DNA from 3 places in the Blautia sp. AM29-29 genome. Region 1 is predicted to be linked to each of the others. Evidence: predicted binding sites of a transcription regulator. Region 1 holds the regulator's gene; each other region holds the start of a gene.
What was found. The regulator Rex, encoded in region 1, represses fermentation and respiration genes when NADH is low (regulators of the CRP and FNR family bind a similar motif). The targets are predictions, from matches to a motif close to ATTGTTAANTANTTAACAAT.
Positions count from the first base shown of each region.

Region 2: a site for Rex is predicted at 4,247-4,266, ahead of DW769_RS03190 (L-lactate dehydrogenase). Genes of this name have one in related genera too.
Region 3: a site for Rex is predicted at 2,111-2,130, ahead of pckA (phosphoenolpyruvate carboxykinase (ATP)). Genes of this name have one in related genera too.

Region 1 covers NZ_QUJD01000007.1:14,796-19,997, reverse strand. The annotation lists gene DW769_RS06420 (NAD(P)H-hydrate dehydratase) at 160-1,668, opposite strand; gene DW769_RS06415 (redox-sensing transcriptional repressor Rex) at 1,758-2,414, opposite strand; gene DW769_RS06410 (ABC-F family ATP-binding cassette domain-containing protein) at 2,569-4,494, shown strand; gene DW769_RS06405 (NADP-dependent isocitrate dehydrogenase) at 4,593-5,202, opposite strand, start outside.
Region 2 covers NZ_QUJD01000003.1:85,884-91,085, forward strand. The annotation lists gene DW769_RS03175 (CoB--CoM heterodisulfide reductase iron-sulfur subunit A family protein) at 1-1,808, opposite strand, end outside; gene DW769_RS03180 (4Fe-4S dicluster domain-containing protein) at 1,842-2,225, opposite strand; gene DW769_RS03185 (CoB--CoM heterodisulfide reductase iron-sulfur subunit B family protein) at 2,222-3,019, opposite strand; gene DW769_RS03190 (L-lactate dehydrogenase) at 3,226-4,173, opposite strand; gene DW769_RS03195 (Mur ligase family protein) at 4,677-5,202, opposite strand, start outside.
Region 3 covers NZ_QUJD01000011.1:9,149-14,350, reverse strand. The annotation lists gene pckA (phosphoenolpyruvate carboxykinase (ATP)) at 235-1,839, opposite strand; gene DW769_RS09425 (MATE family efflux transporter) at 2,154-3,488, shown strand; gene DW769_RS09420 (AraC family transcriptional regulator) at 3,499-4,401, opposite strand; gene DW769_RS09415 (heavy-metal-associated domain-containing protein) at 4,692-4,946, shown strand.

The sequences.
Region 1 (5,202 bases):
TTCCCATACGATAACGATCCGGCGTTTTACGCCTTTTAAAATCGTTTCCATGTATTTAATATTGCCTGTTTTTCCGGAGGTATTCACAAATTTCATCCGGCGCTTCAAAAAAGTCCGCCCGGAGTCCTTTTGGGAACCCGTGATTCTGATCTGCTTTGCTCAGATTGACTGCAATCCTCTGATAATCTCGGATGCTGTTACATAGGAAGCACTGCTTTTTTCTTCCGCAGCCTCTCCCGCCTTTCCATGCGCATATGCCGCCAGTGCCGCTGTTTTGGCAAGGCTGATTTTTTTCTCGTTTTTTTCACACTGACGTTTTGCTGCAAAGGCGCCTGTGATTCCCGCGAGCACATCGCCGCTTCCCGCCGTCGCAAGCGCACTGCTTCCGCTTGTGTTTATGTAATACTGCTCACGCCCTTCCTCTGCTGTCACGGTTACGGAATCCTTTCGTACACAGCAGGCCTGGTATTTTTCGGCTGCCCTTCCGGCGCTTCCTGCCGGGTCACGCTGGCATTCTGCAATGGTCATGTGCAGCAGCCGTGCAAGCTCTCCTACATGAGGCGTTAAAATTTTTTCTGCCCGGCAGCCCGAAAGAATCTCTGCATCTTCTGCAATCAGGTTCAGCGCATCTGCATCCAGAACAAGAGGAACTTCTGTGTGCTGCACCGTAAAAACGAGCAGTTCTTTTGCCGTCCGGCTTTTGGAAAGTCCCGGTCCCGCAACAACAGCGTCCGCCCAGGCGAGATCCTGCAGCAGGGCTTCTTCCGGAAGCGGCTCATCCTCCTTCCAGAAATCCGCCATTGCTTCCGGCAGGGCACAGAAAAGCGGCGTACGGTTTCTTTCCTCTGTCACAACCTTTACCATGCCGGCACCGGATGCAAGGACTGCCCTGGCACACAAAACAGCGGCTCCGCACATGGCACCGGAACCGGCAAGTACCAGCACCTTTCCGAAGGTTCCCTTATTTCCCATCGGCGTGCGGGTAAGAAACCGGTCCAGATCTTCTTTTTCCACTGAACCGTACCAGGGCGTCTCCTCTTCTCCTGCATCAAAGCCGATTCCGATATCACGGACCAGGACCTCTCCGGCATATCGTTTTCCGGGATCAAAGAGAAGCCCTGGCTTTGCACAGGCAAATGTCACCGTGGCTCTGGCTTTCACCGCCGCATCAAGGACCTCTCCGGTATCCGTGTGGATCCCCGAAGGGATGTCCACGGCAAGAACAGGAACACCGCTTGCGCAGATTGCTTCCACTGCCCTCCGGTACTCCCCTGCCAGCGGACGGGATACGCCAATTCCAAAGATGGCATCTATGATAACAGTATATTCCCGGAAATCCGGATTCTTAACCTCACGGACCCCATAATTTTCCGCAATTTTCTTCTGTGCTCTCATGCCTTCACTGTATTTTTCCGGATTTCCAAGACAGAACAGTTCCGCATCCACCCCTTTCGTCTTTAAAATCCGTGCAATTGCCGCACCGTCCCCTCCATTATTTCCGGGACCGCACACAGCAAGGACTTTTCCTGTATCCCATGTTCCATTTTGAAGCTCCTCCACGCAGGACAGCGCTGCGCGCTCCATCAGTACCAGGGACGGTACCCCCATGGTTTCGATCGCATTGCGGTCTGCCTGCTTCATCTGTGCTGCTGTAAGAATCCGTTTCATCGCTTTTCCTCCTTTTCCTGCCTTATCCGGAAAATGAACAGAAAAAGTCTCCGGTTTCCCGAAGACTCTCCTGCTTTTGTTTTGGTTTCTTAATTGTTCTTTGGATGCTCCGCCTCATATCTGGTCAGATTGTAGGAGAGACGCATCAGACTTTCGGAAAGATGGACGTTCTCGACGATCACATCTTTCGGAAGTTTTAAGTTTAGATCGGTATGTGCAAAATTCCAGATTGCTTTTACACCGTTGTCCACGAGAATCTCTGCCATCTCTACCGCTTTTGCTTTTGGCAGTGTCAAAGCCGCAATCTCTACATGGTGTTCCTTGATAAATTCCGGAAGCTCGTCCGCCATGCGGATTTCAATTCCGCGCACGGAGATTCCTTTTAATACCGGGTTGACGTCAAAAATACCGACCGTTTTGAATCCGCTTCTTTCAAAGGCCGCATAATTGGCAAGCGCCTGTCCCAGATTTCCGGCTCCGACAAAAATCATATTGTGGACTCTGTCCAGACCTAAGATTTTTCCAATCTCGCTGTACAGATACCGCACGTTATAACCATACCCCTGCTGGCCGAAGCCGCCGAAATTATTTAAATCCTGGCGAATCTGGGAAGCTGTCACTTTCATCCGCTCGCTCAGCTCACCGGAAGAGATCCGTTCTACTCCGTCCTCCAGCAATTCGCCCAGGTAACGATAATATCTAGGAAGTCTTTTGATAACTGCCCGCGAAATTCCTTTTTCTTCCAAGATAAATTCCTCCTTATTTACACCTGCATATATTCATATTATATATGGTTGATAGAAAATTGTCAAAGATTTCTTGAAATTTTGTGTATTACTCTCTATAATAAGGATGGTGTATTATGTCAAAATACAGAAATATGTTATCTGGAGGAACCACATGATTCTTGCATGTCAGAATATCTCGAAAGCATTCGGGACAACGGAAATTATCAAAAATGCATCTTTTCATATAGAAGAACGCGAAAAAGCCGCACTGGTCGGCATCAACGGCGCCGGAAAATCGACGCTGTTAAAAATCATCATCGGCGAAATGAGGGCCGATGAGGGAGAGGTCATCCTCTCCAAAGGAAAGACGATGGGCTATCTCGCCCAGCATCAGGATCTGACCGGGCACCTTTCCATTTACCAGGAAGTGCTGACCGCGAAACAGAATCTGATCGATATGGAGGAACGCCTCCGTCAGATGGAAAGTGATATGAAGACAAAATCCGGTGCAGAGCTGGATGAACTTCTTTCCACCTACACCCGCCTCTCCCACACGTTTGAGCTGGAAAACGGATACGCGTACCGTAGTGAGGTCGTCGGTGTCTTAAAAGGTCTTGGCTTTGCCGAGAGCGATTTTGAAAAACAGGTGGACTCCCTCTCCGGCGGTCAGAAGACCCGCGTGGCACTTGGTAAACTGCTGCTCACCAAACCGGACATCATTCTGCTCGACGAGCCGACCAACCACCTCGATATGGACTCGATCTCCTGGCTCGAAACGTATCTTTTAAATTACAGCGGAGCCGTCCTGATCGTCTCCCATGACCGTTACTTTCTCGACCGCGTTGTCACAAAAGTCGTTGAAGTGGACAATAAAAAAGTAACAACTTTTGAGGGAAACTATACCGCCTACAGTCAGAAAAAAGCAATGCTCCGTGAAGCCGCTTACCATGCCTGGGTCAACCAGCAGCAGGAAATCCACCATCAGGAAGAAGTCATTGCAAAGCTGAAATCTTTCAACCGCGAGAAATCCATCAAACGCGCCGAGAGCCGTGAAAAAATGCTGGACAAAATGGATGTGCTGGAAAAGCCGACCGAAGTACGCTCCGATATGCGGATCCGTCTGGAACCGCGCATCACAAGCGGAAACGATGTGCTGACCGTCGAGCACCTCTCCAAAGCCTTCCCGGGACAGACGCTTTTCCAGGATCTGAATTTCGAAATCAAGCGCGGGGAGCGCGTCGCAATCATCGGAAACAACGGAACGGGAAAAACGACGATCTTAAAGATCTTAAACGAAGTCATCCGCCCGGATGCCGGCTCTTTTACACTTGGAAGCCGTGTACAGATCGGTTACTACGATCAGGAGCATCAGGTGCTCCACATGGAAAAGACCATTTTCCAGGAGATTTCCGACGCGTATCCGTATCTGACAAACACCGAAATCCGAAATGTGCTGGCCGCCTTCCTGTTTACAAACGACGATGTCTTCCAACCGATTCATACCTTGAGCGGCGGTGAGCGCGGACGAATTTCTCTTGCCAAGCTGATGCTCTCGAACGCCAACTTCCTGATCCTCGACGAGCCGACCAACCACCTCGATATCGTATCAAAGGAGATTCTGGAAAACGCGCTGAAGGATTACACTGGAACGGTACTGTACGTTTCCCACGACCGTTACTTTATCAATCAGACTGCAACCCGGATTCTGGAGCTGACGGGACAAACACTCGTCAACTATATCGGAAATTACGATTACTATCTGGAGAAAAAAGAAGAGCTGACCCGCATCTATGCTCCTGCTGCCGATGCCGCCGCTCCGGAAGAAACAGCGGCTCCTTCCGAAGCCTCCTCCACAAAGCTGGACTGGAAAGCGCAGAAAGAAGAACAGGCACGTCTCCGCAAGAAAGAAAACGAGCTGAAAAAGACGGAGAAACGAATTGAAGAGCTTGAGACACGCGATTCGGAAATTGATGAGGAAATGTCGAAACCGGAAGTCGCAACGAATGTGGCAGAGTGTGTGAAATTAAGCAAAGAGAAAGCAGAGATTGCCGCGGAACTCGAAGAGCTGTATGAAAAATGGGAAGAGCTTGCCGAATAGGCCTGGTTTTCCCCGGAAAATTCAAAACAGAAAAAGCCAGTCCGGCGCATCCCTTTTTGCGGGAATGCCGGATCGGCTTTCTTTTTTGCTTCGTTTAATTATTTCTCCAGCTCCTCGCGGATGGCCAGGATGAAATCACGGCTGTTTAATACGGTCGGATTTTCCATGGTGGTGATCAGCGCAAGGTCTTTTGTCATTTTTCCGCTCTCGATCGTTGCGATCGTTGCTTTTTCCAGACGGTCTGCAAATGCGGAAAGTTCTGCGTTTCCATCCATTTCCCCGCGTTTTCTGAGTGCGCCGGTCCATGCAAAAATGGTGGCCACGGAGTTGGTGGATGTCTCCTCACCTTTTAAGTGACGGTAATAGTGGCGCTGTACGGTTCCGTGCGCAGCCTCGTACTCGTAATATCCGTGCGGGGATACGAGAACAGAAGTCATCATCGCAAGGGAACCGAAGGCGGAGGATACCATGTCGCTCATGACATCGCCGTCGTAGTTCTTGCAGGCCCAGATAAAGCCGCCCTCTGCTTTCATGATGCGGGCAACGGCGTCGTCGATCAGAGTGTAGAAGTAGGTAATGCCTGCTTCTGCAAATTTCTCTTTGTACTCTGCATCGAAGATCTCCTGGAAGATATCCTTGAAGCGGTGATCATACTTCTTGGAAATCGTATCCTTGCTTGCAAACCACAGATCCTGTTTCGTGGACAGT
Region 2 (5,202 bases), on a different contig from region 1:
GAAATTGCGCCGTATGGGCAGACTTTTTCACAGGATGCACATCCATTACAGAACAGCGGATTGGATTCTGCTGTACACGGGTTGGTGGTCAGTTTGTCTTTTGCCAGCAGTCCGACTACTTTGACAGCAGCAGCTCCTGCCTGTGCAACGGTCTCCGGGATATCTTTCGGTCCCTGGCATACGCCGGAGAGGAAGACACCTGCGGTCGGGGACTCTACCGGACGCAGCTTTGCGTGTGCCTCAGTAAAGAAATCGTTGGTATCCATACTTGCGGTCAGCATGGTAGCCAGTTTTCTTGCATCTTTGCTCGGCTCGATGGCAGTTGCAAGGACAACAAGGTCTGCTTCCATTTTGATCTGACGGTTGTCAAGCAGGTCGGAACCCTGTACCAGAAGACGTCCGTTCGGAGCCTCGGATACTTTTCCTACCTGGCCTTTGATGTAGTCTACATCAAACTCTTCTACCGCACGGCGATAGAACTCATCGAAGTTTTTACCCGGGGTACGAACATCAATGTAGAAGACATGTACATTGACATCCGGATAATGGTCACGCACCAGCATAGCCTGTTTTGCGGTGTACATACAGCAGATCTTGGAGCAGTAGCTCTTTCCTCTGCAGGTCACGTCACGAGAACCGACACACTGGATAAATACGATATCCTTCGGATGCTCGCCGTTGGAAAGACGTACTACTTTACCGCCTGTCGGGCCGGCAGCATTCATCAGACGTTCCATCTCAAGGGAGGTAATTACGTCTTTGCTCTGGTTGTAATAATATTCGTCAAACTTGTCCAGACTGATGGTATCGAAACCAGTTGCCACAACGATTGCGCCGTACTCTCTGGTGATTACTTCATCTTTCTGGTCGTAGTTTACTGCACCTGCTGCACAGACTTTGGAGCAGATACCGCATTTTCCGGTTTTGAAGTGGATACAGTTTGCAGTATCAATAACCGGTACGTTCGGAACTGCCTGTGCGAACGGTGTGTAGATTGCAGTACGGTTGGACAGGCCTCTGTTGAACTCGCTCAGGTTCTTCTTGGAAGGACATTTCTCCTGACAGAGTCCGCATCCGGTACATTTGTCCATATCTACGTATCTTGCTTTCTTACGGATGTCTACTTTGAAATCACCGACGAATCCGCCAACGCTCTCTACCTCACTGTAGGTATAGATGTTGATCTTCTCATGCGCGTTTACCTCTCCCATACGAGGAGTCAGGATACAGGAAGAACAGTCGAGGGTCGGGAATGTCTTGTCAAGCTGTGACATTCTTCCGCCGATACTCGGGGTCTTCTCTACGATATCTACTTCATAGCCTGCATCTGCGATATCCAGTGCAGTCTGAATACCTGCGATACCGCCTCCGATCACCAGCGCACGTTTTACAACGCGGCTCTCGCCCGGGGTAAGCGGGGTATCCAGCATAACTTTAGCAACGGCTGCACGGGCCAGAATTACGGCCTTCTCGGTAGCCTCTTCCATGTCTTTATGAATCCAGGAACACTGCTCACGAATGTTTGCAATCTCCAGCTGATACGGGTTCAGGCCCGCTTTTTCTGCTGCTTTGCGGAACGTTCCTTCATGCATACGCGGAGAGCAGGAACAGATGACAACGCCGGTCAGATGCTCGTTCTGAATGGCATCGATCACTTTCTGCTGACCCGTTTCGGAACACATATACTGATAATCCTCTGCATGAACAACACCCGGCTCTTTGCTGATGACGTCAACAACTTTTTTGACATCAACCGTAGCCGCAATATTTGTACCGCAGTGGCAGACAAATACTCCTATTCTTTGCACTTTTCTCTCACCTTTCTGTGGATGGGTTGTTTTTTACTTTCTATATTTACGGAATGCACTCATCAGAAGCTGCTGCGGAGTCTCATCATCCAGAAGAGCCGGAATTTCATCCGGAGAAAGATAATTCTCTCCTCTCTGACGGATCACGGAAAGACGAACTGCCTCGATCAGTTTGGCAGGTTTTACGTCTCTTGGACAGCGCTCTACACATGCGAAGCAGGAGAGGCATTTCCAGATGGACTTGGAGTTCATCAGTGCTTCCACATCGCCGTTCTGTACGTAAGATACAAACTGATGCGGACGGATGTCCATTTCGTTATAAGCAGGACAGGATGCGGAACATTTACCGCATTTCATACATTTTCTGGTATCCACACCGGCGATGGCACGGATTTCATCGGATGTTGCAATTTTCATGCCTGCACCTCCTCTTTGATGCCGAGTGCTTCTGCAAGAAGCTCGGTAAAGTAGGTAACCGGAAGACCTTCTTTTGTTCCGTTATTGCGCAGGTTGTACATGCAAAGCGGACATGCAGTGATCAGTTCTTCTGCTCCTTTGTAGGATGCGGATGCCATGATCTGGTCTACCATGTTGGATGCCATTTTCTTTTCTTTGAGGGATATGTAGCCGCCGCAGCACTCATTTCTCATCGGATATACGACCGGTGTTGCGCCAAGGGCCTTGATAAAGTCTTCAATGATTGTCGGATTTTCCGGATCGTCAAACTGCATTGTGGTGCTCGGACGAAGCAGCATACAGCCGTAATATGCGCCGATTTTTCTTCCTTTTAAAGGATTTACCACTTTTTCTTTGATCTTGTCGAATCCAACGACGTCACGCAGCACTTCCAGATAATGAAGTACTTTCGTTTCGCCAAGATATGGCTCGGAAAGAGCCATGTAGTTGTTTACTTTTGTCTGAATGTCTTCTACATTCGCCATGTCATCGTTTACGCGTTTGATCACGTGATGACAGGCGGAACAGACTGTGATCAGATCCTGTCCTTTTTCTTTGGCGTCTGCTAAGGCGCGAACCGAAGAAAGTTTTGTGGCGATTTCATCGGATGCCTGTGGATACACAGCTCCGCAGCACTGCCAGTTTTCAATTTCTTCCAGTTCAAATCCCAGAACTTTTGCGCACTCTCTGGCATAATGATCCAGATCTTTTGCTTTGTTCTTCAGCGTACAGCCCGGAAAATAACTGTAGGTCATGGAATTGCTCCTTTCTTACTTGCTCCTGTTGGTTTCCATTTTTCCTGCGGTATCTTCTGTCCGGCACCGGAAAAGTTTCCGGTACTCTTTTTATGTACACCCGGCGGAAAATTTCTTCAGGCGCACGTTAAGGCAGTGGGAGATACCGCTCTTTCGCACTTTCTGCCACTGCCATAAATTTTATGTTTTGAGCTTATTGCCCGCTCTTAGTGCTCGATCTGTGCGATAACTGCTTTTAATGCGTCGGCACTTGCTTTGAGTTTTTCTACTTCCTCTTTTGTCATACGCATCGGAATCTTGCCCTGTACGCCTTTCGGTCCAACGAGGGTCAGTGTGCTTAAGCATACATCCTCGATGCCGTACTCACCGTGCATCATGGAAGATACGGTTGCTACAGAATCGGAAGAAGAAAGAATGGTTGCTACCAGTTTGCATACTGCAACAGATACTGCATAGAAAGTAGCTCCTTTGTTTGCAATAACCTGTCCGCCGGAAGTTCTTACGTACTCCAGCATAGCATCTTTGTCGATCTTGGTTACGTTCCTGCCCATTTTTTCTACGGTCTCGTAGTACTCGTCCAGACTGACACCGGAAACGTAAGCGCCGCTCCACGGAATGAAGGAAGTATCGCCGTGCTCACCGAATACGTAAGCGTGGATGTTTTTCTGGGCAATGTTGAGGTGTTCAGACAGTCCGCAGCGAAGTCTCGCGGAATCCAGCATGGTACCAGAACCAAGGATCTGGTTTTCCGGAAGTCCGGAGATCTTTGTAAACACGTAGGTCATGATATCAACCGGGTTGCTTACAATGATGTAGATGGCATTCGGAGCCGCTTTTACGATTTCCGGTGTGATGGATTTTAAGATGTTTACATTGGTCTGGGTCAGCTCAATACGGGTCTGGCCAGGCTTTCTTGCAATACCGGAAGTAATAATTACGATATCAGAGTCCTTGGCATCCTCATACTCACCTGCGATGATGGAGACCGGATCGCGGAAGCAGGTACCCTGCGCGATATCCATAACCTCTCCCTCTACTTTTTTCTTGTTAATATCGATGAGAACAATCTCAGACGCGATGTCTTCGTTCGACAGTGTATAGGCGATCGTAGATCCAACGCTTCCAGCTCCAATGATGGTAATCTTGCTGCTCATAAATACTCCTTTCTAAAATACCCCTAGTTGGTTTTTGTGATTGATAAATTTTTCACTTTCCTTATCATAGCACTATGACAAGAATTTAACAAGTGTTTTTTTCGAGCATTTTCGTGAAATCTTTTTTCTCACTGAGCCCGTACGCTTCCAGAAGGGGTGTTCTGGATATATTTCAATACAATTATACCATTTTTTGTTCTTTTTCACAAGAATTCTTTCCAAAAACTTACAGCTTTGTCCTTCATCCCGCAGAATTCGTCTTTTTCCGCATGGTTCCCGGGTTTTTGCTTTCTGTGTTTAGTTTCACACGTCTAACTTTCGTTCGTTATATTTTTAACAACTTTTCGTCATACGGGCTAGTTTCTGTCCTTCTTTTCTACATTTTGTAGGATGTATCCGCCAAATTTCCTGTCTGATTTTCATTTCTGCTGCCGCCAGACGCAAAAAAGACACGGATTTTTCTGTTCCGTGTCTTTTTTGCTCTGTTTTTTCTGTTTTTGCTTCTATTCTTCTGTTTCACGAGCCGTTGCCGCTTCGGCAAATGCATTTCCATATTCGGCAAGCGCCTCTTTTGCATAGACGGCATCTGACCGGTACGGCACATTTCCGTTTCCGACGTGCATCGTCACGTCCGCGCCTTTTCCAAGGATCAGAACAACCTCTCCCGGTACGGCGCCAAGAATCGCCTCCCGGATTGCTGCTCCGCGGTCCATGCGGATCTGGAAGGATGCACCTTCCTTTGCTATGTACCCGCCGATCTCCTCACAGATCGCCTGCGGATCTTCGTTTCCCGGATCATCCGGTACGAGGAAAATCCGGTCCGCCCGTTTTCCGGAAATCTCACCCATATCTTTTCTGCGGTTGAATGCTTTTCCGCCCGGGGTTCCGAACACAACGCTTACGCGGCTCCCCGGGTATTCGAGTGCTACGGTATCAAACATTTTTTCAAAACTCAGGCCATTGTGCGCGAAATCCACGATCGCCGTGACCTCGCCCGCGCTGCTCTCATACGTCTCCATCCTTCCCGGA
Region 3 (5,202 bases), on a different contig from region 1:
TTATTTTCTATTTTGAAGGCGTATCAGGGTACGGCGAAAACCAGTGACGCAACAATTCACGCTCTGTGGTGCTGAAATTTTTTGTATTATTTTAGAGTGTGCTGTAAAATAGTTTCCTGTCCCATCAGTCTGTACTTTCGGGCAGGGAACTATTTTATTTCTCCAGATATTTTCATAAAAGAAAGCCCCTGACACTTTCATGTCAGGGGCTTCCTTTCGATCAATTCAGAAAATTTATTTCTGCGGGCCGGCGGAAACAAGTGCTTTACCAGCAGCGTTTCCTTCATATTTTGCAAAGTTCTTGATGAATCTTTCAGCCAGATCCAGTGCTTTGGTCTCCCACTCGGAAGCATCAGCATAGGTATCGCGAGGATCCAGGATAGCCGGATCAACGCCCGGAAGTTCAGTCGGAACTTCGAAGTTGAAGTACGGAATAGTCTTCGTCGGAGCTTCGTTGATAGCACCGCTTAAGATTGCATCGATGATTCCACGGGTATCACGGATGGAGATACGTTTTCCGGTTCCGTTCCAGCCTGTGTTAACCAGGTATGCTTTTGCTCCGCTCTTCTCCATTTTCTTAACAAGCTCTTCTGCATATTTGGTTGGGTGCAGTTCCAGGAATGCCTGGCCGAAGCATGCAGAGAAGGTAGGAGTCGGCTCGGTAATTCCGCGCTCGGTTCCTGCAAGTTTTGCAGTAAATCCGGACAGGAAGTAGTACTGAGTCTGCTCTGGTGTCAGAACAGATACTGGCGGAAGTACGCCGAATGCATCTGCGGACAGGAAGATAACATTCTTAGCTGCCGGTGCAGAAGAAATCGGGCGAACGATGTTCTCAATGTGGTTGATCGGATAAGATACACGAGTATTCTCGGTTACGCTCTTATCATTGAAGTCAATTTTGCCTTCTGCATCAACAGTAACGTTCTCAAGCAGAGCGTCACGTCTGATTGCGTTGTAGATATCCGGCTCAGACTCTTTGTCCAGGTTGATAACTTTTGCATAGCAGCCGCCCTCGAAGTTGAATACTCCGTTGTCGTCCCAGCCGTGCTCGTCATCACCGATCAGAAGACGTTTCGGGTCTGTGGAAAGTGTTGTTTTTCCTGTTCCGGAAAGTCCAAAGAAAATTGCGGTGTTCTCACCGTTCAGGTCTGTGTTTGCAGAGCAGTGCATGGAAGCGATGCCCTTCAGCGGCAGATAGTAGTTCATCATGGAGAACATACCTTTCTTCATCTCTCCGCCGTACCATGTGTTGACGATAACCTGCTCACGGCTTGTGATGTTGAATACTACTGCTGTCTCAGAGTTCAGACCCAACTCTTTGTAGTTCTCAACTTTTGCTTTGGATGCGTTGTATACAACGAAATCCGGCTCGAAGTTCTCAAGCTCTTCTGCTGTAGGTTTGATGAACATGTTAGTTACGAAATGTGCCTGCCAAGCTACCTCAACGATGAAGCGGATAGCCATACGGGTATCTTTATTTGCACCGCAGAATGCATCTACAACGAACAGTCTTTTGTTGGAGAGCTCTTTTTTGGCGATCTCTTTTACTGCTGCCCATGCTTCCTGGGTTGCCGGATGGTTATCGTTTTTGTACTCATCAGAAGTCCACCATACAGTATCTTTCGAATTCTCGTCCACAACGATGTATTTGTCTTTCGGTGAACGGCCTGTATAGATACCGGTCATAACGTTAACTGCACCAAGCTCTGTCTCCCGGCCTTTTTCATAGCCTTCCAGCTCTGGTTTTGTCTCTTCCTCAAATAACTGCTCATAAGAAGGGTTGTACACAATTTCTGTGGTACCGGTGATGCCATACTTTGTTAAATCGATCTGTGCCATCTTGTAATTAACCTCTTTCCTTTGATAGTAATACTGCTTCATTCTGCAAAATGCAGAAATTTGAAGGTATCCTTTAGAAGAAACCGGACCAGCCGACCTCTTCTACTCTAATTATACATAAAAGGCCAAAAAAATCAACTGAAAATCTTCCGTTTTTTTACAGAACGTGTCCCAAAATCTGTAAAAATTTTATAAACTTCGATTTTTCGAAGTTTTCTGACAATTGCATTTTTGTACACTTCATCCTGCAAATTGACATTTTTTGATTTTTTATGTTATAATATTAATAATTATGTTCGGAAAGAAGTTTCTTTATGTATTACGATCTGACCCGCGGGAAAATCTCCCGCTCTCTTATCCTGTTTGCCCTGCCGATGATCGCAGGAAATCTGTTGCAGCAGTTTTACAACATTGCCGACACCCTGATCGTCGGACGCGTTCTCGGAAGCAATGCGCTTGCCGCCGTCGGCTCCTCCTATACGCTGATGACGTTTCTGACTTCCATTTTTCTCGGCCTGTCGATGGGCGCCGGTGCGCTCTTTTCGATTTATCAGGGACGAAAAGATCTTTCTTCTTTAAAACTTTCGATTCTCCACGCGTTTCTGCTGATCCTTGCCGTTACGCTCGTGCTGAATCTCGCTGTTTATGCAGGCATCGAGCCGATCCTTACGTTTCTTCGCGTCCCGGATGAAGTCCGTCCCGGCATGCGGACGTATCTTCTGATTATCTTTGCCGGCCTTATTGCAACATCCGTATACAATTTCTTTTCCTGTATGCTGCGCGCGCTCGGAAACTCTTCTGTGCCGCTGATTTTTCTCGCTGTCTCTGCTGTGCTGAACATTGCACTGGATCTGCTCTTTGTCGCTGTACTGCCGTTCGGCATCGCAGGCGCGGCGCTCGCTACGGTTCTTGCGCAGTATGTGTCCGCCGTCGGTATTCTGCTCTATGTGCTGCTCCGCTGCCGCATGTGGCTGCCGTCAAAAAAAGAATGGCGTTTCAGCCATTCCATTTTAAAAGAGATTCTGAATCTTTCTTCGATGACCTGCATTCAGCAGTCGGTCATGAATTTCGGCATTCTGATGGTACAGGGGCTCGTCAACAGCTTCGGTCCGGCGGTCATGGCGGCATTTGCGGCCGCGGTGAAAATTGATACCTTTGCCTATCTGCCGGTGCAGGATTTCGGAAATGCCTACTCCACTTTCACCGCACAGAATTACGGGGCCGGAAATCACGAGCGGATCCGGCGCGGCACGAAAGATGCTTTTGCACTGAGCGCTGCTTTTTCCATCGTCATTTCTCTGCTTGTCAATCTGTTCGCGCATCCGCTGATGCAGATTTTCGTGAAAGCATCAGAAATGGAGGTCATCGCGATCGGCATACAGTACCTGCGGCTGGAAGGCTCGTTCTATCTCGGCATCGGATGGCTGTTTCTGCTGTACGGGTATTACCGCGCTGTCAAACGCGCCGAGATGTCGGTTGTTCTGACCGTCATTTCGCTTGGCATGCGTGTGGCGCTGGCATACCTTTTCTCCGCCACGGCGCTTGGCGTTGCCGGAATCTGGATCGCCATTCCGATCGGCTGGGCACTGGCTGATATGACCGGACTTTTCTTCCTGCGGCGTGCATTCCGATCGCAGAAGCCTGCATAAGTTCCGAATCTTATATCGCAGTACGGTTTTCTGCGGATAAACTGCGGAACTGCCCCGGCGTCTGGTGCATGCGTTCCTGGAAGACGCGGTTAAAATAGCTGATATTTCGGAATCCGCAGTCGCTCGCAATCTTGCTGATCGCCTCCTCGGTGGAAAGCAGCAGCCGGCAGCTCTCGGCAATCCGCAGGTTATTGACATACGTCACGGCGGAAATATGCATAATCGACTTAAAGAAGCGGCAGAAAGCGCTCTCACTCATATGAAACTGGCTCGCCAGTTCCGCGATTTCGAGATCCTCACAGAAATGAGCATTCATGTATGTGAGGATCTCTTTCATTCTGCTGACACGGTAATTCGTCGAGGCATCCGTTTTTCCGCCGTTCTTTTCTGCCGCACTGTAATATCCCTGCCAGATTTTCAGAAGTTCCGCTTTTAACAGCAGCTCCCAGCCCGGTTCTTTTCTTTCCTGCAGATTTCGGATCTCCTGCATGGCCTGTGCCGTTTTTTCTGCAAGGCGTGTCCCCCGCTCTGTCTTGGATGGAAAACGGATCTCGGAGGACAGCACTGGTTCGATATACTGCTGCTGGATCCGGTCAAGCGATGTGCCGGACAGAAAACGCGGCTGGAATACAACGGCAAGAAACGTAAATTCCTGTCCGTCGATTCCCTCTACCTCATGCAGACGGTTTGCATTGACAAAGGCGGTCTCCCCTTCCCGCAGGAGAAAGGTCTCGGTATCCATATGAAAAACAGCTTCGCCCTTTACTGCATAAAGGAGCTCCACTTCCTCATGCCAATGGCAGTACACCCGCACGGTACTCTGCAGGTCTGTCTCGAAAACGTGAATGCTCAGCGGAAAAAGCTCATCACCGTGGGGCTGTGTTTCTTTTCGGTAATTCATCTGTGAGAGCATATTTTTGTCTCCTCTCTTGTTTTGCTCTGCTGTCCCAATTGTAACACGAACTTTGCGATTCCGGCAAGTTTCCCTGTTCTGCCGGCGAATCGCCCTTCCATGACCGTATTTTTCCTTCTTAAATGATAATAATTATCATATTTTATCAGCTTATTGACATTTCTTTTCATCCGCGCTATATTTTAGATACCCCGATAGGGTATGTGATTTCAAATTTTTCATCAAAACCCCAGGAATACAGTCCGGCACGCTTTCGTTTCGCTGTATTCCCGGAAGAAAGCAGGTATTGTATGATTAAAACAGTCTTAAAAATTGATGGTATGATGTGCGGCATGTGCGAATCCCATATGAATGATGTAGTCCGCAAGAGCTGCTCTCCAAAGAAAGTAAACTCTTCTGCAAAAAACGGCGAGACCGTTGTCATCAGCGAAGCGCCGCTCGATATTCCGTATCTGAAACAGCAGATCAAGGACATCGGATATGAGCTGGTTTCGTATACGAGTGAGCCGTATGAGAAAAAGGGATTTTTCCATTTCGGACGATAAGCGGATTTCATGCCTTTCCTTTTGCAGTTTGTGCATCGGAAAAAAGCACCGTTTCAGAAGTTTATTTCCTTTTGGAAATCTGCCTCTGAAACGGTGTTTTCTATTTTTTATCTATGATTTGATCAGCCGCAGTAGCATCCGCAGGACGGCGGCGTTTCTTTCTCCTCTTTTTTCGGAGATTCTGCGCCCAGATCGTACCAGGTCGGGTCGATGTCGAATCTGCGGTTGTTTCCAAGATAGATCGGATGGGTCGGGT